One region of the Hydrogenophaga sp. GW456-12-10-14-TSB4 genome, then DNA from elsewhere that is predicted to be linked to it. Evidence: predicted binding sites of a transcription regulator. Region 1 holds the regulator's gene; each other region holds the start of a gene.

What was found. The regulator HrcA, encoded in region 1, represses chaperone genes, less so after heat shock. The targets are predictions, from matches to a motif close to TTAGCACTCNNNNNNNNNGAGTGCTAA.
Region 2: rpoH (RNA polymerase sigma factor RpoH) is a predicted target of HrcA. The motif match lies at 4,078-4,104, and genes of this name have one in related genera.
Region 3: groES (co-chaperone GroES) is a predicted target of HrcA. The motif match lies at 2,423-2,449, and genes of this name have one in related genera.

What each region holds. Positions count from the first base shown of each region.
Region 1 covers NZ_JBWKZH010000001.1:260,750-268,110, reverse strand. Annotated here, with positions in the region: gene AC07ZS_RS01290 (dynamin family protein) at 1-1,330, shown strand, start outside; gene mutY (A/G-specific adenine glycosylase) at 1,327-2,421, shown strand; gene rapZ (RNase adapter RapZ) at 2,418-3,341, opposite strand; gene recN (DNA repair protein RecN) at 3,357-5,000, opposite strand; gene AC07ZS_RS01270 (NAD kinase) at 5,057-5,974, opposite strand; gene hrcA (heat-inducible transcriptional repressor HrcA) at 6,069-7,088, shown strand; tRNA gene AC07ZS_RS01260 (tRNA-Ile) at 7,111-7,187, shown strand; tRNA gene AC07ZS_RS01255 (tRNA-Arg) at 7,216-7,292, shown strand.
Region 2 covers NZ_JBWKZH010000026.1:45,626-52,986, reverse strand. Annotated here, with positions in the region: gene AC07ZS_RS14415 (Bug family tripartite tricarboxylate transporter substrate binding protein) at 1-865, opposite strand, end outside; gene kce (3,5-dioxohexanoate:acetyl-CoA acetone transferase) at 916-1,851, opposite strand; gene AC07ZS_RS14405 (cyclase family protein) at 1,865-2,863, opposite strand; gene AC07ZS_RS14400 (LysR family transcriptional regulator) at 2,965-3,891, opposite strand; gene rpoH (RNA polymerase sigma factor RpoH) at 4,136-5,083, shown strand; gene AC07ZS_RS14390 (7TM diverse intracellular signaling domain-containing protein) at 5,212-6,981, shown strand; gene lysS (lysine--tRNA ligase) at 6,982-7,361, opposite strand, start outside.
Region 3 covers NZ_JBWKZH010000073.1:13,189-20,549, reverse strand. Annotated here, with positions in the region: gene AC07ZS_RS25375 (NADPH-dependent FMN reductase) at 1-475, opposite strand, end outside; gene AC07ZS_RS25370 (sensor domain-containing diguanylate cyclase) at 553-2,214, opposite strand; gene groES (co-chaperone GroES) at 2,547-2,840, shown strand; gene groL (chaperonin GroEL) at 2,888-4,534, shown strand; gene tal (transaldolase) at 4,724-5,665, opposite strand; gene AC07ZS_RS25350 (MurR/RpiR family transcriptional regulator) at 5,736-6,584, shown strand; gene AC07ZS_RS25345 (ABC transporter ATP-binding protein) at 6,619-7,361, opposite strand, start outside.

The DNA.
Region 1 (7,361 bases):
GATCCTCGACACCCCGGGCCTCAATGCCATCGGCGCCGAACCCGAACTCACGGTGAGCCTGCTGCCGCAGGCCCACGCGGTGGTGTTCATCCTCGCGGCCGACACCGGCGTGACCAAATCCGACCTGACCATCTGGCGCCAGCACCTTGCGGTGCTGGGCGAGGGGCGGGAATCCCGGCTGGTGGTGCTCAACAAGATCGACACCATGTGGGATGCGCTGAGCTCGCCCGAGCAGGTGCAGTTGCAGATCGCTTCGCAGCGCACCGACTCGGCCGAGATCCTCGGTCTGTCGCCGCGCCAGGTGCTGGCGGTGTCGGCCCAGAAGGGCCTGCTGGCCAAGGTGCACCGCGACAAGAAACTGCTGGCGGCCAGCAACCTGATGGAGCTGGAGACCGCCCTGGGCGTGGACCTGCTGGGCCAGCGCCGCAAGATCCTGGGTGCGGCGGTGGCCAATGGCATCCAGTCCCTGCGCGCGGAAACCGGCCGCATGGTGCACACCCGCGCGCGCGACCTGGTCGAGCAGATCCAGGAACTCGAAGGCTTGCGCGGCAAGAACACCGGCGTGATCAAGCAGATGCGGCTGCGCATCGAGCAGGAGCAAGCCGATTTCGATGCCAGCGGCGCCAAGATCCAGGCCGTGCGCTCGGTGCACCTGCGCCTGCTCAAGGACCTGTTCGCCATGCTCAGCTCCTCCCACCTCAAGGCCGAGGTGGCCACTTTGGGCAAAGCCCTGAAGCAACCGGGCATCAAGCTGGGCGTGCGCCGAGCCTATGACCAGACCTTCGACCGCCTGCGCGCCGACATGGCCAAGTCCGACCGCATGGCGGGCGAGATCCAGTCCATGCTGGAGGGCAGCTTCAAGAACCTCAACGCCGAGTACGGCTTCTCCTTGCAGGCACCCACGCCGCCGCGCCTGGGGCAGTACGTGAAGGACCTCGACCTGATCGAGAAGAGCCATCTTCAATACCTCAGCCTGGGCAATGCGCTGCGCCTGGCCCAGCCCGAGTTTGCCGAACGCCTGGCGCGCGCGCTCATGAGCCGGCTTCGCGTGGTCTACGACACCGCGGTCAACGAGGTGGAGCTGTGGAACAAGTCCGCCGCCGCCCAGCTGGACGCGCAACTGCGCGAGCGCCGCCGCAACTTCAGCCGCCGCATCGAGGCCGTGTCGCGCATCCAGCAGGCCGCGGGCGGCCTGGACGAGCGCATCCGGGAATTGCAGGCGCACCAGGCCGAACTCAACCAGCTCGACGTCAAACTGGCCGAGCTCACCGAGCACCTGCTGGCCGCCCCTGAAGAAGAACCGTCTTCCGAAGAAGCACTGGTGGCATGAGCGCCGAGGCCGTTTCGGTGCACCCCTTGGGGGAGGTTCTGCCCATCACGTTCGCGCCCCGGCTCATTGAATGGCAGCGCCATTCGGGCCGCAGCGGCCTGCCCTGGCAGAACACCCGCGATCCGTACCGGGTGTGGCTGTCGGAAGTGATGCTGCAGCAGACCCAGGTCAGCACCGTGCTGTCCTACTACCCCCGCTTCCTGGAACGCTTCCCCGATGTGCGCGCGCTGGCCGCTGCGCCTCCGGACGACGTGATGGCGCTGTGGAGCGGTCTGGGTTACTACAGCCGGGCGCGCAACCTGCACCGCTGCGCGCAAGCGGTGGTGAACGACCACGGTGGCGTGTTCCCGGGCACGGCCGAGCAACTCGAAACCCTGCCGGGCATCGGCGCATCCACCGCCGCAGCGATCGCGGCGTTCTGCCACGGTGAGCGCATCTCCATCCTGGATGGCAATGTGCGCCGCGTGTTGTCGCGCCTGCTGGCCTTCGAGGGCGATCTGGCGCAGGCCGGGCCGCAGCGCGAACTCTGGTCGCTGGCCCAGGCGCTGCTGCCGGACGCTCCCACGGGCGACGACATGACGGCCTACACGCAGGGCTTGATGGACCTCGGTGCGACGGTGTGCCAGCGCACCAAGCCGTTGTGTGGGCGCTGCCCGGTGCAGACGGTGTGCCGCGCTCACGGGACCGACCAGACGACCCGCTTCCCGGTCAAGACCCGCCGTGTGGCGCGCCGTTTCGAGAGCTGGTGGCTGTTGCTGGTGCGCGGCAGCGGTGCCGATGGGCAGCCTGGCTTCTGGCTGGAGCGCCGGCCGGCGCCCGGCATCTGGGCGGGGCTGTATTGCCCGCCCGTGTTCGCCGATGAAGCCGCTGTGCAGGCGGCACTGCCATCCGGGTTCGCCCAGCGGCTGCAGCCGCTCGAGCCGGTGTCGCACAGCCTCACCCACCGGGAGTTGCGTCTGCACCCCCTGCTGTTGGACCTGCCAGGTGACCAGACCATGGACAGCTTGCCGGGCCAGTGGGTGCCCGCCGCTGCCTTGATCGACCACGGCCTGCCGACACCGGTGCGCCAGCTGCTGTCCGCTCTGAGTTAGGTCAGTTCGGCCGCCTGGCTGGCTGGCCCCGGCCAGTTGTCGTCTTCGCGATGGCGCACGCGCGTGAACCAGTCGGGTGCGAAGGTGTCGGCCAGCCGCTCCACCAGGTAGACCGAACGGTGCTGGCCGCCGGTGCAGCCGATCGCCACGGTGACGTAGCTGCGGTGGTCGCGCAGCATCTGGGGCAGCCAGTGGCGCAGGAAGGCGGTGATCTGCTCTTCCATCTGCACCACTTCAGGCTGCGCCGCGAGGTAGGTCGCCACCGGGGCATCCAGCCCGCTCAGCGGCTTGAGTTCGGGTTCGTAGTGGGGGTTGGGCAGCATGCGCACGTCGAACACGAAGTCGGCGTCCATCGGAATGCCGCGCTTGAACGCGAAGGACTCGAACACCAGCGTCAACGGCGCCTGCGTGGTTCCGAGCAGGTCCTTGATCTGGCTGCGCAGGCGCGTGGGGCGGATCAGGCTGGTGTCGAGCACCAGCGCCTGCTCGCGCAACTCGGCCAGCAACTCGCGTTCGTGCTCGATCGCATCGGTCAAGGCCCGGTGCTGGTCTTGAGACCGCTTGAGCGAGAGCGGATGCAGGCGGCGCGTTTCGGAGAAGCGCCGCACCAGCGTGTCTGTGGTCGCGTCCAGGAACACGGTGGTGAGGTGCACCGGCCGGTGGGCACGCCGCTGCAACTGAGCCAGGCGCCTGGGCAGACCGGGCAGGGCGGCCGCGCTGCGCACGTCCATCGCGATCGCCACGCGGGCTGCGCGGTTGCTCTGCTCAAGATCGATGAAGGATTCGAGCAGCTCGGGCGGCAGGTTGTCCACGCAGTAGAAGCCCACGTCTTCCAGCGCCGTGAGCGCCACCGTCTTGCCCGAGCCGGACATGCCGGTGATCAGGACGAGGTGGATCGGGGTGTCATCAATCGGGTTCATGGCAACGGCCGCGGTTCACGCGGCCAGCATTTCGCGGGCATGCGCCAGCGAGATTTCGGACTGTTCGCCGCCGCCCAGCATGCGCGCGAGTTCGCGCACGCGCGCATCGGTGGCAATGGGCTCGACGGTGCTCTGGGTCTGACGGCCCACGGCCTGCTTGCTCACCAGCAGGTGGTGGTCGGCGCAGGCGGCCACTTGCGGCAGGTGGGTCACCGCGAGCACCTGGCGGTCCTTGCCGAGTTGGCGCAGCAGCTGGCCCACGGTGTGGGCCACGGCGCCACCGATGCCCGAGTCCACCTCGTCGAAGATCAGCGTGGGGGCCTGGCCCAGGCGGCTGGTGACCACCGAGATGGCCAACGCGATGCGAGACAGCTCGCCGCCCGAGGCCACTTTGCCGACCGGTTTGGGTGTGGCGCCCGCGTGGCCGGCGACGCGGAACTCGACCTGCTCCGCACCGTGGGCCTGGGGTTCTTCCAGCGGCAGCAAGGCCACCTCGAACACCCCGCCTTGCATGCCGAGGGTCTGCATGGTGGCGGTGACGGCCTTGGACAGCTTGGGCGCGGCCTTCTGCCGTTCCTTGCTGATGGCCTGCAAGGCGGTGGCAAAGGTCTTCCAGTCGGCGCGTTCCGCGCGTTGCAGCGCCTCAAGGTCCAGCGCCTGATCGATCTGGGCGAGTTCGGTCTTCCACTGCGCATGCACCTCGGCCAGCTCTTCCGGCGTGCGGCGGTAGCGCCGGGCCAGCGAAACCCAGAGGGACAGGCGCTGGTCCAGGGCTTCCAGACTGCCCGGGTCGCGCTCGGTGTGGCGGCTGTACTGGTGCAGGCTGTGCACCGTGTCCTGCACCTGGGCGAGCGCGGCCTCCAGTGCTTCGATGGCGCTGGCGAACTGCGGTTCGATGTGGGCCTGGGCTTGCAGGGCCGACAGCGCGCGGTGGATCAGGGCGGCGGCATTGGTGTCGTCTTCGTCCAGCGCGTTCGCAGCGATCTGGGCCGCGTCCAGCAGGCCCTGGGCGTTGGCCAGCCGGCTGTGCTGGGTGTTGAGCTCTTCCCACTCACCGGCCTGGGGGCTGAGTTTGTCGAGCTCCGCGATCTGCCAGGCGAGGCGTTCGCTCTCCTGCTGCAGGCTGTTCTGTTTTTCGGTGGCGCTGTCCAGCGCCTTGCGGCGTTGGCGCCATTGAGCCCAGGCCCGGGCCGCCGGCGCGGTGTCGATGCCGGCATAGGCGTCGAGCAGGTCGCGCACAGCCTCGGCGCGCGTGAGGCTTTGCCAGGCATGTTGGCCGTGGATGTCCACCAGCCCGTCGGCCAGGGCCTTGAGCTGGGTCACGGTGGCCGCGCTGCCGTTGATCCAGGCGCGGCTGCGGCCTTCGGTGTCCACGGTGCGGCGCAGCAGCAGGCCGTCTTCGACGGGAAATCCCTGTTCTTCCAGCCACGGAGTGAGCGAAGCGGGGGCATCGAACTCGGCCGCAATGTCGCAGCGCGCCGCGCCTTCGCGCACCACGCCGCTGTCCGAGCGCGAGCCCAGGGCCAGCTGCAGGGCGTCGATCAGGATGGACTTGCCGGCCCCCGTTTCCCCGGTGAGCACACCAAAGCCGGAGCCCAGCTCCAGTTCGAGGGACTGCACGATGACGAAGTCGCGCAAAACGATGCGTCTGAGGCTCATGGATGTGCGGGGCGCGGCGTTGAAGGGATGGACAGGCCGCTATTTTGACCGGGCTTTCAGGCCCCTTCGTTCCAGTGCAGCTTTTTGCGCAAGGTGTCGAAGTAGGTCCAGCCGACCGGGTGCAACAGGCGCAGCGCGTGCTCGGAGCGGCGGACCACGATGCGGTCGCCGTGCAGCAGGCTGGTGAGCGATTGCATGTCGAAGTTGGCGCTGGCGTCGCGGCCCGAGACGATCTCCACCGCGATCTCGCTGTGCGACGGAATCACCACCGGCCGGTTGGACAGGGTGTGGGGCGCGATGGGCACCATCACCCAGCCGCCGATGCCGGGGTGGAGCAGGGGGCCGCCGGCCGAGAGTGCGTAGGCGGTCGAGCCGGTGGGGGACGCGATGATGAGGCCGTCGGCGCGCTGGTTGGCCACGAAATGACCGTCCACTTCCACGCGCAGCTCGATCATGCTGGCCACGCCGCCCCGGTTGACCACCACGTCGTTGAGCGCCGTGGCCTCGAACACGCAACGGCCGTCGCGCCAGACCGTGGCCGCCATCAGTGCGCGCGCGTCTTCCTCGAACTCGCCGCGCAGGATGGGGCGCAGCTTTTCCTGGTAGCCGTCGAACGGGATGTCGGTGATGAAACCCAGGCGCCCCTGATTGATGCCCACCAGCGGCACGCCATAGCGCGCGAGCTGGCGCCCGATGCCGAGCATGGTGCCGTCGCCGCCGACCACCAGGGCCAGATCGCAGGCCTTGCCCATCGCGGGCACGTCCAGCGCCGGGTACTGCAGCAGACCCGTGTTGGAGGCGGTTTCCTTTTCCAGTGAGACGTCGCAACCTTCGTCGTGCAGGAAGTGCGCGATCTCGTCAACCGCGTTGCGCGCCCCGGGTGCGTGGTACTTGCCCACGATGACGACATGCGCGAAGCGCAAGGGCCGGTTCCATCGGACGGTCGTGGACCGGGTGTCGGTTGACATGCTCATAAGGAAATTACAACACAGCTTCTCTGTGGCGGAATGGCATAAAACCCTGTGTCCCGGCGGTACTGCCGGGGGCATCCGTCCTTAGAATGAAGCCATGTTGGATGACCGCGCCAAGTTGCTGCTCAAAGCCCTCGTCGAGCGTTACATCGCCGACGGCCAGCCCGTCGGTTCGCGCACGCTTGCCAGGGCCGCCGGCATGGAGCTGTCCCCGGCCACCATCCGCAACGTGATGAGCGACCTCGAGGAGCTCGGCCTGATCGCCAGCCCGCACACCTCGGCCGGGCGCATTCCCACGGCGCGTGGCTACCGCTTGTTCGTGGACACCATGCTCACGGTGCGCCGTGAAAGCCTGCCCGCGGTGAGCGACATGGCGTCACCCGGCCTTGAGGCAGGGCAGCCCCACCGCGTGATCAGCAACGCCGCCCAGATGCTGTCCAACCTGTCCCAGTTTGTGGGCGTGGTCATGGCGCCGCGGCGGGCCTCGGTGTTCCGCCACATTGAGTTCCTCAGCCTGTCCGAACGGCGCGTGCTCGTGATCATCGTGTCGCCCGAGGGCGACGTGCAGAACCGCATCATCCACACGCAGGTCAACTTCACCCAGCCCCAGCTGCTGGAAGCGGCCAACTTCCTCAACGCCCACTACTCGGGGCTCACCATGGAGGCGGTGCGCGAACGCCTCAAGACCGAGCTGGACGCCTTGCGCGGCGAAATCGCCGATCTCATGAAAGCCGCGGTGGACATCGGGGCCGAGGCCAGTGAGGCGCAGGACGAGGTGGTGGTGTCGGGTGAGCGCAACCTGCTGTCGGTCAGCGAGTTCTCCAGCGACATGGGCAACCTGCGCCGCATGTTCGATCTATTCGAGCAGAAGACCCAGCTGATCCGCCTGCTCGATGTGTCGGCCCAGGCCGACGGGGTGCGCATCTACATTGGCGGCGAGAGCCAGGTCGTGCCCTACGAGGATCTTTCCGTGGTCACCGCGCCGTATGAGGTGGACGGCCAGGTGGTGGGCACCTTGGGCGTGATCGGTCCTCAGCGCATGTCGTACGAGCGCATGATCCAGATTGTTGATGTCACGGCCAAGCTGGTTGGTAACGCGCTCAGCCACCACAAATAAGGGCCCCTACAATCCTCGTGGCGGGCCGTTAGCTCAGTTGGTTAGAGCAGAGGACTCATAATCCTTTGGTCGTTGGTTCAAGTCCAACACGGCCTACCAAAAAAATGCTGCTATAATTCGAGGCTTCGCGGCTGTAGCTCAGTTGGATAGAGTACTTGGCTACGAACCAAGGGGTCGTGGGTTCAATTCCTGCCAGCCGCACCAGAACATCGTTCTAGAACAACGGGTTAGCTCCAAAAGAGCTAGCCCGTTTTTCTTTGCTGCGGGACTTTT
Region 2 (7,361 bases), on a different contig from region 1:
CGGTGAGCTTCTTCTGCACATCGGGCAGCCGGACGATCCGGACCAGCTCGGCGTTGAGCTTGTTGACGATCGCGTCAGGCGTGCCCGCCGGGGCGTAGATGCCCTGGAAGGCATAGGTGTCGAAGCCCGGCACGGTCTCCGAGATCGCCGGCACGTTGGGCAAGGCCGGCGAACGCTGCAAGGTCGAGATGGCCAGCGCCTTCACCTTCTGCGCGGCCACCAGCGGAATGGCGGTGACGATGGGGTCGAAATACAAGGACACCATGCCGCTCATGACATCGGCCGAGGGGCTGGCCTTGTAGGGAACATGATTGAGCTTGATGCCGGTCTGGTTCATGAGCCACTCCACCGCCACGTGCGAATGCGAGCCGGCGCCCAGGCTGGCGTAGTCGATCGCGCCGGGGTCCTTCTTCGCCGCGCCGATCAGGTCCGCCATGCTGGAGATCGGCTTGTTCGGCGCCGCGATCACGACGAAGGGCACGTTGAGGATGTGCGACACCGGCTTGAAGTCCTTCAGCGGGTCGTAGCCCATCTTCGAGTAGATGTGCGGGTTCATCGACATGATGGCGGTCACCGACATCAGCAGGGTATAGCCGTCCGGCGCGCTCTTGGCCGCCGCCTCGGCGCCGATCATCCCGGACGCGCCGGGCTTGTTGTCAATGACCACCGGCTGCCCCCAGGCCTGGGCCAGCTTGTCGCCCAGGATGCGCGCCACGACATCGGGCGAGATGCCCGCCGCGAACGGCACGATGATGCGGATGGGCTTGTTCGGGTAGGCCGCCGCGCCTTGCGCCAGGGCCTGCGCCGCTGCGACGAGCAGCACGGGCGCGATCAGCCACGGCCGCAGAGTTGAAATCTTGAACATGTTGTCTCCATTGTTGTGGTGGGGGCGCGCACGGCGCGCGCCCCGGGGAATCAGAAACCGACCTGGTCCGCGCCCTTGAGCTGCAGCATCTGCCGCGTCTCGTCGGGCGTCGCCACCTCGAGGTTCAGCGCCTGGAGCACCGTGACGATGCGCTTGACCTGATCGGCGTTGCTGCGCGAGAGTTGGCCCGGTCCCTCCCACAACGAATCCTCCAGGCCCACGCGCACGTTGCCGCCCATGGCGGCGGCCATGGTCGCGATGGGCATCTGGTTGCGCCCCGCGCCCAGCACCGACCAGTAGTAGTCCGAGCCGAACAGGCGATCGGCCGTGCGCTTCATCTGCATCACGTCTTCGGGGTGCGGGCCGATGCCGCCCAGCAGGCCGAACACCGACTGGATCAGCAGCGGGCCCTTGACGATGCCGCGGTCCATGAAGTGGGCCGCGGTGTACAGGTGACCGATGTCGTAGCACTCGATCTCGAAACGCGTGTGGTTGTCGGCGCAGGATTCGAGGATGTACTTGATGTCGCGGAAGGTGTTCTTGAACACCCGGTCGTCCGACCCCTCCAGGTAGGGGCGCTCCCAGTCGTTCTTGAATTCCTTGAACCGGTTCAGCATCGGGTACAGGCCGAAGTTCATCGAGCCCATGTTCAGCGAGGCCACTTCGGGCTTGAGTTTGAGCGCGGGTTGCAGGCGCTCTTCCACCAGCATGTTCGGTGCGCCGCCGGTGGTGAGGTTGATGACCACATTCGAGCGCTCGCGGATCGCCGGCAGGAATTTCATGAACAGGTCCGGGTCCTGCGAGGGGCGCCCGTCAACCGGATGGCGCGCGTGCAGGTGCACGATGGAGGCGCCGGCCTCGGCGGCACCGACGGCGGCTTCTTCGATCTCCGACGCGGTGACCGGCAGGTGCGGCGACATCGACGGCGTGTGGATCGAACCCGTCACCGCGCAGGTGACGATGACTTTGTTCTGTTGGGCGGCCATTGGGCTTCGTCCTTTACTTGATGGCAATGGGATTGATGGGAGAGCCCACCGCGCCGGTGATCGGCAGCGACGGCGCGCAGAAGAAGAACTCGTAGACGCCGTCGGCCAGGCAGTCCTGGGCGAGTTCGCGCACGTTGAAGATCTCGCCCATGGTGATGCCGATCATGGGAATCACCACCCAGTGCCAGGGCTGACCGATTTCCATGCTTTCGTTCGGGCGGACTTCGCAGCCCCAGGTGTCGAAACAGATGGCGGCGATGTCCTTGCGGTGGATCCATTCGCAGGTCTCGAAACGCAGGCCGGGGGCATCGCCGCCGGCGTAGCCGCCCCAGTCGTCGGCGTCCAGGCAGTGCTCCATGTGGCCGGTCCGCACGATCACGAAATCGCCCGGGCGGATCTCGACCCCCTGGGCCTTCGCGCAGTCGTCCAGGTCCTGGCTGCTGATGCCGTAGCCGGGCGCGAGCGAGTCGCCGCCCTTGAACCGGGCCACGTCGAGCAGCACGCCCCGGCCGACCATCTTGTCGCGCGTCTTCTCGATGCCGTTCTTCTTCGCGCCCGTGGCATCGACCAGCGTGGCCTCATAGCCGTTCCACATCTTGTCGCCGTAGAAGATGTGGCCGAGCGCGTCCCATTGCGTGCCGCACTGCAGAGGCATGGTCACCATGTCGTCGGCGTAGCGCAGTCCCAGGTGGTCCTGGTTGCCGGCGACGGCATCGGTCCCCGTGGCGAGCATGGAGTGGATCGGGTTGAAGCGGCCGCCCCAGCCCGATTGCGGACCCCGGAAGTTGAAGTCCAGGCCCAGCGAGATGGCCTTGCCCTTTCTGATCAGGCCGGCGGCGCCGACCAGGTCGGACGGCTTCACATGGTTGAGGGTGCCGATCTCGTCGTCGGGACCCCAACGCCCCCAGTTGGACACCTTGGCGGCCATGGCATCGAGGTCGGCCCGCTTGAGGTGGCGCGACGGCGTGTTGGAGGGCACCACCTTGGGGGTGGGTTTCGTTTTCGTGTTCATCGAGTCTCCTGTGGTCGAACCGCACCGTCGGGAACGGCAGTGCAGGCCCCGGAGACTATTGGGTTTGCCTGGCGATCACCAATATCAAATAGGCATCGAACCTAAACCTGAACCGCGCCCGGCCAGTCGCCCGCGGCCATGTGCCTCTGCGCGATGCCGTGGAAGAGTTCGACCAGCTTCTGCCCGGCCGCGGGCATGCTGCGTTCACGCGAGTAGATCAACGACCAGGTGACATGCAGGCCGTGCACCGGCGCGAGCGAGATCGCCCCTGCCCGGTGCTCGTCGTGCATGGCGCTGTACGGGTTGACGGTGCATCCGAGGCCGCGCGAGACCGTCTTCACCAGCAGCCGCGTCGAATTGCTCTCGAACAGCAGCTTGACCTTCAGCCCGCTGCGCTTGAGCGCCTCGTCCAGGATGACGCGCATGGCGTTGGGCGAGCGCGTCAGCGCGAGGGGATGTTGGACCACCTGTTCGAGTTCCACCGTGCCATCCGGCCGCCGCTCGATGTCCATCCCTTTCGGATGCGCCAGGACCAGCGGCTCGGTGATGAGCGAGCGCGACTCCAGACCGCGCATGGATTCGGTGGACGACACGATGCCGGCGTCCAGATCACCGGCCAGCACCTGCTGGTAGATGGAGGAGCTGATGCCCTCGGTGATCGACAGGCGCACCGCCGGGTACTGGCGGTGGTACTGCTCCATCAGCGGCACCGTCATCAGGTCGCACAGCGAGGGTGGCATGCCGAAGCAGAACTGGCCCTGCACGCTGACGGCCAGCGCACCGACGTCGCTGCGGAGGTTCTCCATGTACTGCAGCAGTTCGCGCGAGCGGCTGGCCATCAGCTCGCCGGCCTCGGTCAACCGGGCCCCGCTGTCCGAGCGCACGAAGAGGGTCACCCCGAGCTCCTCCTCCAGCTGCTTGATCTGGCGCGAGAGCGCGGGCTGGGCGACAAACAGGACAGCCGCCGCCCGGCTGAAGCTGCCCAGTTCAGCGATGCGCAAAAAATACCGGAGCTGTCGCGGTGTCATTCCTGGGGGTCCTTTCAGTCTGCGGCCGGGCGCGTCATGGTAGAGGGTGGGCATGGTCCGAAGTGGGAAAACACCATGAAAACAACCTGTTTTTGATTCAAAAGTTTTCAATTGACAGGCTTTCCAGGGCGTTTCGACCCGTGGCGGCCAGAAACCACGGACCGGGCAGGGCATGGAACTTTGGCTTTAGCACTCGCTCATAGAGAGTGCTAACATGCTTCGCAGACACCTGAGGAGGGTTCACATGTCCCACACGCTAGCTCCTGTTGCCACCGCCACCACCGGCTCGATCGCCGTGGCGAATCCCTGGGCGCTCGTACCGCCCCTGGGCAACCTGGACGCCTACATTTCCGCGGTCAACCGCCTGCCGCTGCTCACGCTGGAGCAGGAGCAGCAGGCCGCCCGCCGCCTGCGCGATGACAACGACCTGGACGCCGCCGGCCAGCTGGTGATGTCCCACCTGCGCCTGGTGGTGTCGATCTCGCGCCAGTACCTGGGCTACGGCCTGCCCCATGGCGACCTGATCCAGGAAGGCAACGTCGGTCTGATGAAAGCCGTCAAGCGCTTCGACCCCGACCAAGGCGTGCGCCTGGTGAGCTACGCCATGCACTGGATCAAGGCCGAGATCCATGAGTACATCCTGAAGAACTGGCGCATGGTCAAGCTGGCCACCACCAAGGCCCAGCGCAAGCTGTTCTTCAACCTGCGCTCGCGCAAACAGGGCTTCCGCGCCGACGCGCTCGACGGCGACACCCACCGCGAGGTGCTGTCGGACAACGAAGTGGGCGTGATGGCGCGCGAACTCAACGTGAAGCCGGAAGAAGTGCGCGAAATGGAAACGCGACTCTCCGGCGGCGACGTGGTGCTCGACCCCGCCCCGGGCGACGACGGCGAGGACAGCTTCGGCCCCATCGCCTACCTGGCCGATGCCACCCACGAACCCACGGCGGTGCTGGAGTCGGCCCAGCGCGATGCGCTGGCCACCGAAGGCGTGGCGCGCGCCATGAGCGAGCTCGACGAGCGCTCGCGCCGCATCGTGAGCGAGCGCTGGCTCAAGGTGAACGACGACGGCTCTGGCGGCATGACGCTGCACGAACTGGCGGCCGAGTACGGCGTGAGCGCCGAACGCGTGCGCCAGATCGAGGTGGCGGCCATGAAGAAAATGCGCAAGGCGCTGGCCGCCTACGCCTGACCCGCTGTCCCCAGTTGCCACCACGGCCCCGGCGGTTTCACGACCCCGGGGCTTCTTTTTTTACGGACGGTGCCCGACAGCGGACCTGCGTCACGCGCGGTGGGCGCCACAGGCGACACAATCGAGGGATGTCTGATGTCTTGTGGAAGGGTGCGACGCCCGGGACCCGTCGTGCTCGCAGGCTGGTCGCCTGGCTGACGGTGGTCTTCTTCTCGCTGTTTCCTGTGCTTCACGCGGTGGCCGCCGACGTGGCCCCCGTGGTGCTGGACGGCTCGCAGCCCAGCGTGCCCCTGGCCCAGCGCAGCCTGTACTGGGTCGATCCCGGCGGCCAGCTCACGGTGCAGGAGGTGCAGGCGCGGCAGCACGAACTGCCTTTTGCCGTGCGCAGCGCCGAACACCGCCTGACACTGGCCGACGGCGCCGCGCTGTGGGTGCGTTTCGACGCCCAGGCCCTCGATGACCACGCCCGCTGGGAACTGGAGCTGGCGCGCTCCGGCACCGACCGCATCACCCTCTACCACCAGTTGGCCAACGGCGAATGGAAAGCCCAGCACGCCGGCGACCGCCTGGCGGTGAGCGACTGGGCCTTCCCCGACCGCTACCCGGTGTTCTCGCTCGACCCGCGCACCGATGCCGTGGTGACCTACTGGGTGCGGATCGAGCACGCGCGCGTGCCCTTCTCCGGCACCCTGCAGATCCACAACCACAACACGCTGCGCGAACTGCGCATCCACCAGCAGTTCCTGCTGGGGGCGTACTTCGGCATGACGCTGTTGCTCACGGCCACGGCCCTGGCCAATGCCCTGGTGTTCCGGGACACCAGCTTTGCGGCCTACGCGGTCTACATCACGGTCCTGGGCCTGGCGATGGCCTCGTCGCTGGGCGTGGCCGGGCAATTTCTCTGGCCGGATTCGGCGCGCTGGAACGGCCTGGCAGAGTTCGTGCTGATGCCCCTGACCGCCGTCTGCGGCCTGCTCTTCGTGAGGCAGGTGGTGCAACCCCGGCGCATCGGTCGCTGGCTGGACCGCTCGGCCCTGGCGATGCCCGTTCTGCTCGTGGGCCTCATCGTGTGGGACACGACATCCCCGGACGGCTGGACCCTGCAGGCGGTCACGGCCGCCTCGGCGGCCACCCTGGCGCTGGTCTACGCCATGCTCTGGGCCGCCTGGCGCACGGGCGACCGCTGGGTGCGCTGGATCGCGCTGGGCATGCTGCCGGTCCTGCTGGCCGGGGCACTGCCGGTGATGCGCAACTTCGGCCTGATCTCATCGGGTTTCCTGTCGCAATACGGCATGGTGATCGCCGCCGCCCTCGAAGCGCCCTTGCTGATCTACGGCCTGCTGCAGCGCTCGTCCCTGCAGCACGAAGCCCAGGCCCGCGCCCGCGCACTGGCGCTGACCGAGCCGCTCACCGGCCTGACCAACCGCCACAACTTCATGCTGCGGCTGCACGACAGCGTGGTGCGGGGCCAGCGCTACGGACACCAGAGCGCGCTGCTGCTGATCGGCCTGGACAACCACGCCTGGTTTGTCGAACAGCACGGCCGCGAAGTGGCCGATCGCGCGCTGGTGATCACCGGCTCGCTGTTGCGCTCGGTGGCGCGCGACGTGGACACGGCGAGCCGGGTCGACGACAGCACCCTGGCGTTGCTGATGGAAGGCCCGGTGCGCGAAGCACAGGCCCTGGCAGCGGCCACCGGCATCGTGGCCGGCGGCCTGCGGCCTTCGGTGCAACTGCCCGTGGGCACCACCTTGAAGTTCAAGATCGTCGTGGCGCTGCTGCCCGACCCCACCCCCGAACTTCAGCAGGACGCCCAGGCCCACCTGGACTGGCTGCGCCAGGCCCTGGACGCCTTGCGCAAGGACCCGCGCAAGGCGATCCTGAAACTGAACTTCTGATCAGCCTTCGCGGCGCAGCGCGGGGAAGAGGATCACGTCGCGGATGCTGGGGCTGTCGGTCAGCAGCATCATCAGGCGGTCGATGCCGATGCCGCAACCGCCGGCGGGGGGCATGCCGTACTCCAGCGCGCGGATGTAGTCGGCGTCGTAGTACATGGCCTCTTCGTCACCACCGTCCTTGGCAGACGCCTGCGCCTGGAAGCGCGCGGCCTGGTCTTCGGCGTCGTTGAGCTCCGAGAAGGCGTTGCCGAACTCGCGTCCGGTGATGTAGAGCTCGAAGCGCTCGGTGACCGCGGGGTTCGCGTCGTTGGCGCGGGCCAGCGGCGAGATCTCGGTCGGGTGGTCCATGATGAAGGTCGGGTTCCAGAGCTTGTCCTCGA
Region 3 (7,361 bases), on a different contig from region 1:
TGCCGCCGTCCTTGTCGAACAGCCCTTCCTTGGACTGGATGAAGGCCTCGGGCTGGCCCAGCGTGGGCACATCCAGGTAGGCCAGCACATTGCGCAGATGCTGCTGCGCGAGCGCGGTACCGATCGCACCGACCGACACACCGATCACCCCGGCAGGCTTGCCGGCCCAGGCGTTCTGGCCATAGGGGCGCGAGGCGTGGTCGATGGCGTTCTTCAGCACACCGGGGATGGAGCGGTTGTACTCGGCGGTCACGAACAGCAAGCCTTGCGAGGCCGCGATCTCGGACTTGAGTCGCTTGACCGGCGCGGCCTGGTTGGCATCGTCGTCCTGGTTGTACAGCGGCAAGTCACCGATCTCGAGTGGCTTGAACGTGAACTCCTGGGGAGCGAGCCGGGCCAGCGCGGTGGCCAGCTGACGGTTGAAGGAGTCGCGACGCAGGCTGCCGACGATCACGCCAATTTGGAATCCACTCATATCGAATCCTCTCCAGGTACGGGGTTGAAACAAGCACGAAGGGTGAGGGCGACAGACTACAGGCTCAAGACAAACACTCAGGACGGTGTGGGTACCGTTGAGCGAGCCGGCAGGTGCAGCACGACCTTGCGGGCGTCATCGGCCATCTGGTCCAACGCCGCGCCCAGCCGATCCAGCAGGCGCCCATCGTCCCCCTCGCTCGCCCCGTCCAGCAGCGACATGGAGACCAGGCGAAAGCGCAGCGACACCCCCGCCGGCAGCGAGGGCACCTGCTCCAGGCCCTTCGCGACGATGTGCTGCGCCAGCAACATCAGGTGGTCCGGCTGCAGCGGCCCTTCGACGAGCACCGCAAAGCGCGCATTCGCCACGCGGCAGACCGTGTCCACGTCGCGCACCACGTGCAACAGGCGCGATGCGGCCACCACCAGCGCGCGGTCGGCCACCTCCCGCCCTTGGCGAGCCGCGATGTCCGCATGGTTGACGAGCTCCACCATCAGGAGACCACAAGGATGACCATAGCGCCTGGAGCGGCGCATGGCGTCGCGCAGGCGCAGGTCGAGCACCGGTGCAATGGTCAAGCCCGTCAGGGGGTCGGTGCTCTCGATCGCGCGCAGGCGGGCGTGGTTCTCGTTGAACTCCTTGGCGCGTCGGTGCAGGATGTACAGCAACAGCGGGATTTCGATCGCCGAACCGATGAGCACCGCGTACTGGGTGGCCCAGCTGTCCGGCAGGACACCGGCCGAGCGCAGCGCAGGAAACGGGTAACTCAGATGGACCGGCAGGAAGCCCAACGCCAGCCAGCCCGCGTACTTCTCGCCCAGCCGCCAGGTCCAGACACACAGCGTGAAGCTCAATATCACCGACAACAGGCCGTACAGGTTGAGCACGGCAAACACCACTTGGTTCTGCAGCAGCAGGTAGACCACCGGGAACAACAAGCCGAACCCGCACCAGGCCAGCACGAAGCGGTCCACCCGACGGTGGTGGCGCGACACCGCGCAGGCCTCGCGCACGAACCAGATGCCCGATGCGGTGAGCCACAGCATGAACACCGCCGGTGCGGCGTCGTTCCACCAGGCCCAGTCGCGCCAGAAGAACAACCCGCCCACGCCGGTGAAGGCCGCCTGGAAACCCAGCATGCACGCGACATAACAGCAGTAAGCGATGAAAGCCCGGTCGCCGTACAGGCGCGCGTGCACCCAGCCCCAGAACAAGACCAGCAGACCGAAACCGAGATAGCCTCCGATCAACAGGAACGTCCAGTAACGCGTTTCCTGCAGCGTGTCTTCTTCCAGCAGCAGCAGACGCGGGCTCAGCGACGCGGGCCGGTTCTCCAGCCGCAACCAGACTGTGCCCGCCGACCCGGCGGGCACGGAAAACACCGGGGTCTGGTCCGGGTGGCTCCACTGGGACACCGACAACAGATCGCCGGCCTGCTGCACTGTCCACTGCCCCTGGGCGTCGGCGACATGGAGCGTGGCCCGGTTGATGAACGCCGCCGCGCTCAAGGCCAGGTACCAGCGGCGGCCGGTGTCCAGCGCCGGCAGGTCCAGGCGCAACCACAGCGCGGCATTCGCCAGGTCAAAGGACCGGTAGCGGTCCAGAGGCTGGAAATCCCCGGCTGGCCGGCCCTGCACCTCTTCCAGCGACGCCTGCCCCGTGGTATCGACCCAGTAGAAAGCCTGCAGGGTGACATCGGTGGCCGCAGGGGCGGACGCCCGGGCGACGCCCCATCCCAAGGTCAAACAGAGACCCAGGAGCAACGCGGCCCACATCCGGATAGGCCGAGTCAAGGCAGGGGCAACCGGTGCGGCGAGCGGGAAAATGCGATCCATCCCGGCATCGTAAATGTTTGTGACAACAGGATCTCCGGCGGGTCGGCCGGACACCGCAAGCGCCAGAAATAAAGCCACCCGATCTTGAAATGGGGTTCCGACGCCCTTATGATTAGCACTCGCTGGCGTTGAGTGCTAACACGCTCTGCCAAGTCGATCAGCGGTATCCGCTGGCCTGTCCGGGCTGGCACCGCCGTTCTGAATAAACCCCATCCGTTCCATACCCAGGAGATGCAATGACCAAGAAACTTCGTCCTCTCGGCGATCGCGTGATCGTCAAGCGCGTTGACAGCGAAACCAAGACCGCCTCGGGCATCGTCATTCCCGACGCAGCCGCCGAAAAACCCGACCAGGGCGAAGTCCTGGCGGTCGGTCCTGGCAAGAAGAACGACAAGGGCGAAATCGCCGCCATGAACGTCAAGGTCGGTGACCGCGTTCTGTTCGGCAAGTACAGCGGCCAGACCGTCAAGATCGACGGCGACGAGCTGCTGGTCATGAAGGAAGACGACCTGTTCGCGGTCGTCGAGTAATCCTCCGCGCCCCCTCCCCCACTTTTTACTGAATCCGGAGAAACAACATGGCAGCAAAAGACGTCATTTTCGGCGGCGAAGCCCGCGCACGCATGGTTGAAGGCGTGAACATCCTGGCCAACGCGGTCAAGGTCACCCTGGGCCCCAAGGGCCGCAACGTGGTGCTCGAGCGCTCCTTCGGCGCCCCCACCGTGACCAAGGACGGTGTGTCCGTGGCCAAGGAAATCGAACTCAAGGACAAGCTCCAGAACATGGGCGCCCAGATGGTCAAGGAAGTCGCTTCCAAGACCTCCGACAACGCCGGTGACGGCACCACCACCGCGACCGTGCTGGCCCAGGCCATCGTGCGCGAAGGCATGAAGTACGTGGCCGCCGGCATGAACCCGATGGACCTCAAGCGCGGCATCGACAAGGCTGTGGAAGCCCTGATCGCCGAGCTGAAGAAGGCCTCCAAGGCCACCACCACCAGCAAGGAAATCGCCCAGGTCGGCTCCATCTCCGCCAACAGCGACACCAGCATCGGCGAGATCATCGCCAATGCCATGGACAAGGTCGGCAAGGAAGGCGTGATCACCGTAGAAGACGGCAAGTCGCTGCAGAACGAACTCGACGTCGTCGAAGGCATGCAGTTCGACCGCGGCTACCTGTCGCCCTACTTCATCAACAACCCCGAGAAGCAATCGGCGCTGCTGGACAACCCCTTCGTGCTGCTGTACGACAAGAAGGTTTCCAACATCCGTGACCTGCTGCCCACGCTGGAGCAAGTCGCCAAGGCCGGCCGTCCGCTGCTGATCATTGCCGAAGACGTCGAAGGCGAAGCCCTGGCGACGCTGGTGGTCAACACCATCCGCGGCATCCTGAAGGTTGTGGCGGTGAAGGCCCCTGGCTTCGGCGACCGCCGCAAGGCCATGCTGGAAGACATCGCCATCCTGACCGGCGGCAAGGTCATCGCTGAAGAAGTGGGCCTGACGCTCGAGAAGGTGACCCTGGCCGACCTGGGCCAGGCCAAGCGCGTGGAAATCGGCAAGGAAAACACCACCATCATCGACGGCGCCGGCGCCGCCGCTGACATCGAAGCCCGCGTCAAGCAAGTGCGCGTGCAGATCGAAGAAGCCACCAGCGACTACGACCGCGAAAAGCTGCAAGAGCGCGTGGCCAAGCTGGCCGGCGGCGTGGCCGTCATCAAGGTCGGTGCCGCCACCGAAGTCGAGATGAAGGAAAAGAAGGCCCGCGTGGAAGACGCCCTGCACGCCACCCGCGCTGCGGTGGAAGAAGGCATCGTGGCCGGTGGCGGCGTCGCACTGCTGCGCGCCCGTCAGGCCGCCGGCACCATCAAGGGCGACAACGCTGACCAGGACGCCGGCATCAAGCTGGTGCTCAAGGCCATCGAAGCGCCCCTGCGCGAAATCGTGGCCAACGCCGGTGGCGAGCCGTCGGTGGTGGTCAACGCCATCCTGGCCGGCAAGGGCAACTACGGCTTCAACGCCGCCAACGACACCTACGGCGACATGATCGAAATGGGCATTCTGGACCCGACGAAGGTCACCCGCACCGCGCTGCAGAACGCCGCTTCGGTCTCCAGCCTGATGCTGACGACCGAAGCCATGGTCGCCGAGTCCCCGAAGGACGACGCACCTGCCATGCCGGGTGGCGGCATGGGTGATATGGGCGGCATGGGCGGCATGGGCATGTAATTGCTCCTTGCCTGAGACGCCATGCCGGCGTTGCAAGGGCTTGCCGTGGCGCTGCCACTGTCTACGCCCTTGCGCCTTGGCCTGGCGCCTCATGCTGCGTCGGAATGCATCACTGCATGCTGACAAAATCCCAAAACAAAAAGCCCCGCGAGAAATCGCGGGGCTTTTTGTTTTGAGGCTCGGCTCGAGCTACTTCATCAAGGCTTCGAGCTTGATCGTGTCCGCCACAAAGGCTCGGATGCCTTCGGCCAGCTTCTCGGTGGCCATCGCGTCTTCGTTGAGAGCGAAGCGGAAGCTGGCTTCGTCGTGGGTCACGAAGGCGATGTCCGATGCCTTGGCGGCACCGGCGTCCAGTGCCCGGCTCAAGGGCGCATCGCTGGCGGCCAGCTGAGCCAGCAGGTCGGGGCTGATCGTCAGCAGGTCGCAGCCGGCCAGCGCCGTGATCTGGCCCACGTTGCGGAAGCTCGCGCCCATCACCTCGGTGGCGATGCCGTGCTTCTTGTAGAACTCGTAGATGCGGCGCACCGAGCGCACGCCTGGGTCGTTGGCTCCGGCCATCGCGGCTTCGTCCCAGCCCGAGCCCGCGCTCTTCTTGTACCAGTCGTAGATGCGGCCCACAAAGGGCGAGATCAGCTGCACCTTGGCCTGGCCGCAAGCCACCGCCTGGGCGAACGAGAACAGCAGGGTGAGGTTGGTGTGAATGCCCTCGCGCTCCAGCCGCGCAGCGGCCTGGATGCCTTCCCAGGTAGAGGCGATCTTGATCAGCACGCGGTCCACGTGCACCCCATCGCCCTGGTAGAGCTCAATGATGCGGCGGGCGCGGGTCACGGTGGCCTCGGTATCGAAGCTCAGTCGGGCATCCACCTCGGTCGAGACCCGGCCCGGAATCAGGCGCAGGATCTCGCCGCCGAAAGCCACCAGCAGGCGGTTCATCACCTCGTCCAGCCCCTGGGCGCCATGCTTCGCGACGGCCTCCTTGAGCAGGTGGGCGTACTCGGGCTTCTGAACCGCCTTCAGGATGAGCGACGGGTTGGTCGTGGCATCCTGCGGGGCGTAGGCTGCGATCTGGTTAAAGTCACCCGTGTCGGCCACGACCGTGGTGAATTGCTTGAGGGCGTCGAGTTGGTTCATGACCGGATTATCGGCCAGCGGGTGTAATAAAATTTCACGCCATCTGTCATCCCATGTAACCCAAACCACCATGCTCGACCGGATCAAAGCCTCCCTGCCCTCGCTGGCACCTGCCGAGCAACGCGTGGCCAAGCTCGTGTTGCTGGACCCGCGCACCTTCGCCAGCCTGCCGGTGACCGAGCTGGCCGAGCGCGCGCACGTGAGCAAGCCCACGGTGGTGCGCTTCTGCCGCAGCATGGGTTACGACGGCCTGTCGGACTTCAAGCTCAAGCTCGCCGGCACGGTGAGCGAAGGCGTGCCGTTCATTCACCGCAGCGTGGACGTGGACGACAAGACGAGCGACGTGCTGGTCAAGGTGATCGACAACACCGTGGCAGCCTTCCTGAAGTACCGCAACGACGCCTCCAGCCACGCGATCGAAAAGGCGGTGGACGCCCTGGTGGCAACCTACAAGAACCGCGGCCGCATCGAGTTCTACGGCGCCGGCAACTCGGGCATCGTCGCGCAGGACGCGCAGCACAAGTTTTTCCGTCTGGGCATCAATGCGATCGCGTACAGCGACGGCCACATGCAGGTGATGAGTGCGTCCCTGCTCGGGCCGGGCGACTGCGTGGTGATCATCTCCAACTCCGGCCGCACGCGCGACCTGATGGACGCGGCCGACATCGCGCGCAAGCACGGCGCCACGGTGATCGTCATCACCACCAGCGGCTCACCGCTGGCGCAGAGCGGCCACATCCACCTCTCGGCCGATCACCCGGAAGGCTACGACCGCTACAGCCCAATGACCTCGCGCCTGATGCACCTCATGGTGATCGACATCGTCGCCACCTGTCTGGCGCTGCGCATCGGTGGCACCAAGCTGCAGCCCCTGCTCAAGGAAATGAAGAACAACCTCCGGAGCAAAAGGTACACGTGACCGTCCGCGCCAACGCCCACCCGATGGCGTGAAACTAGATCCGCCCCTCTTCCACCGCATGGCAGGCAATGCGAATGCCGCCAAGATCCAGGAGATTGGGGCGCTCACTGCGGCAGCGGTCGTTGGCATGCGGACACCGCGGGTTGAAGGCACACCCACTGGGTGGGTTCAGCGGGTTGGGCACCTCGCCCGAAACCGGTGTGCGCGCCTTGCCGGTGTCGTGCATCTTCGGGATCGCATCGAGCAGCATCCGCGTATAGGGGTGGCGAGGCCGCTCGAACAGGGTGTGCTTGGGCGCCAGCTCCACCAGCCGCCCGAGGTACATCACCCCCACCTGGTCGCTCACGTGGCGCACCACGGCCAGGTTATGACTGATGAAGAGATAGGTCAGCCCGCGCTCGCGCTGCAGGTCCTTCATGATGTTGAGCACCTGCGCCTGCACGCTCACGTCCAGCGCCGACGTGGGCTCGTCGCACACCAGGAACTCCGGCTGCGTGGCCAGGGCCCGTGCGATGGAGATGCGCTGGCGCTGTCCGCCCGAGAACTGGTGCGGGTACTTCACACGGTCCAGCGGCGAAAGCCCCACCGACTTGAGCAGATCGTCCACCCGCGCACGCAAGGCCTCCGGGTCGGTCTCGATCTCATGCTCGCGCAAGGGCTCGGCGATGATGTCTTCCACGCGCCAGCGCGGGTTCAGACTGGCATACGGGTCCTGGAAGATCATCTGGATGCGGCGGCGCAGTTTGCGGCCTTCCGGCGTCTTGAACGCGGCATGCG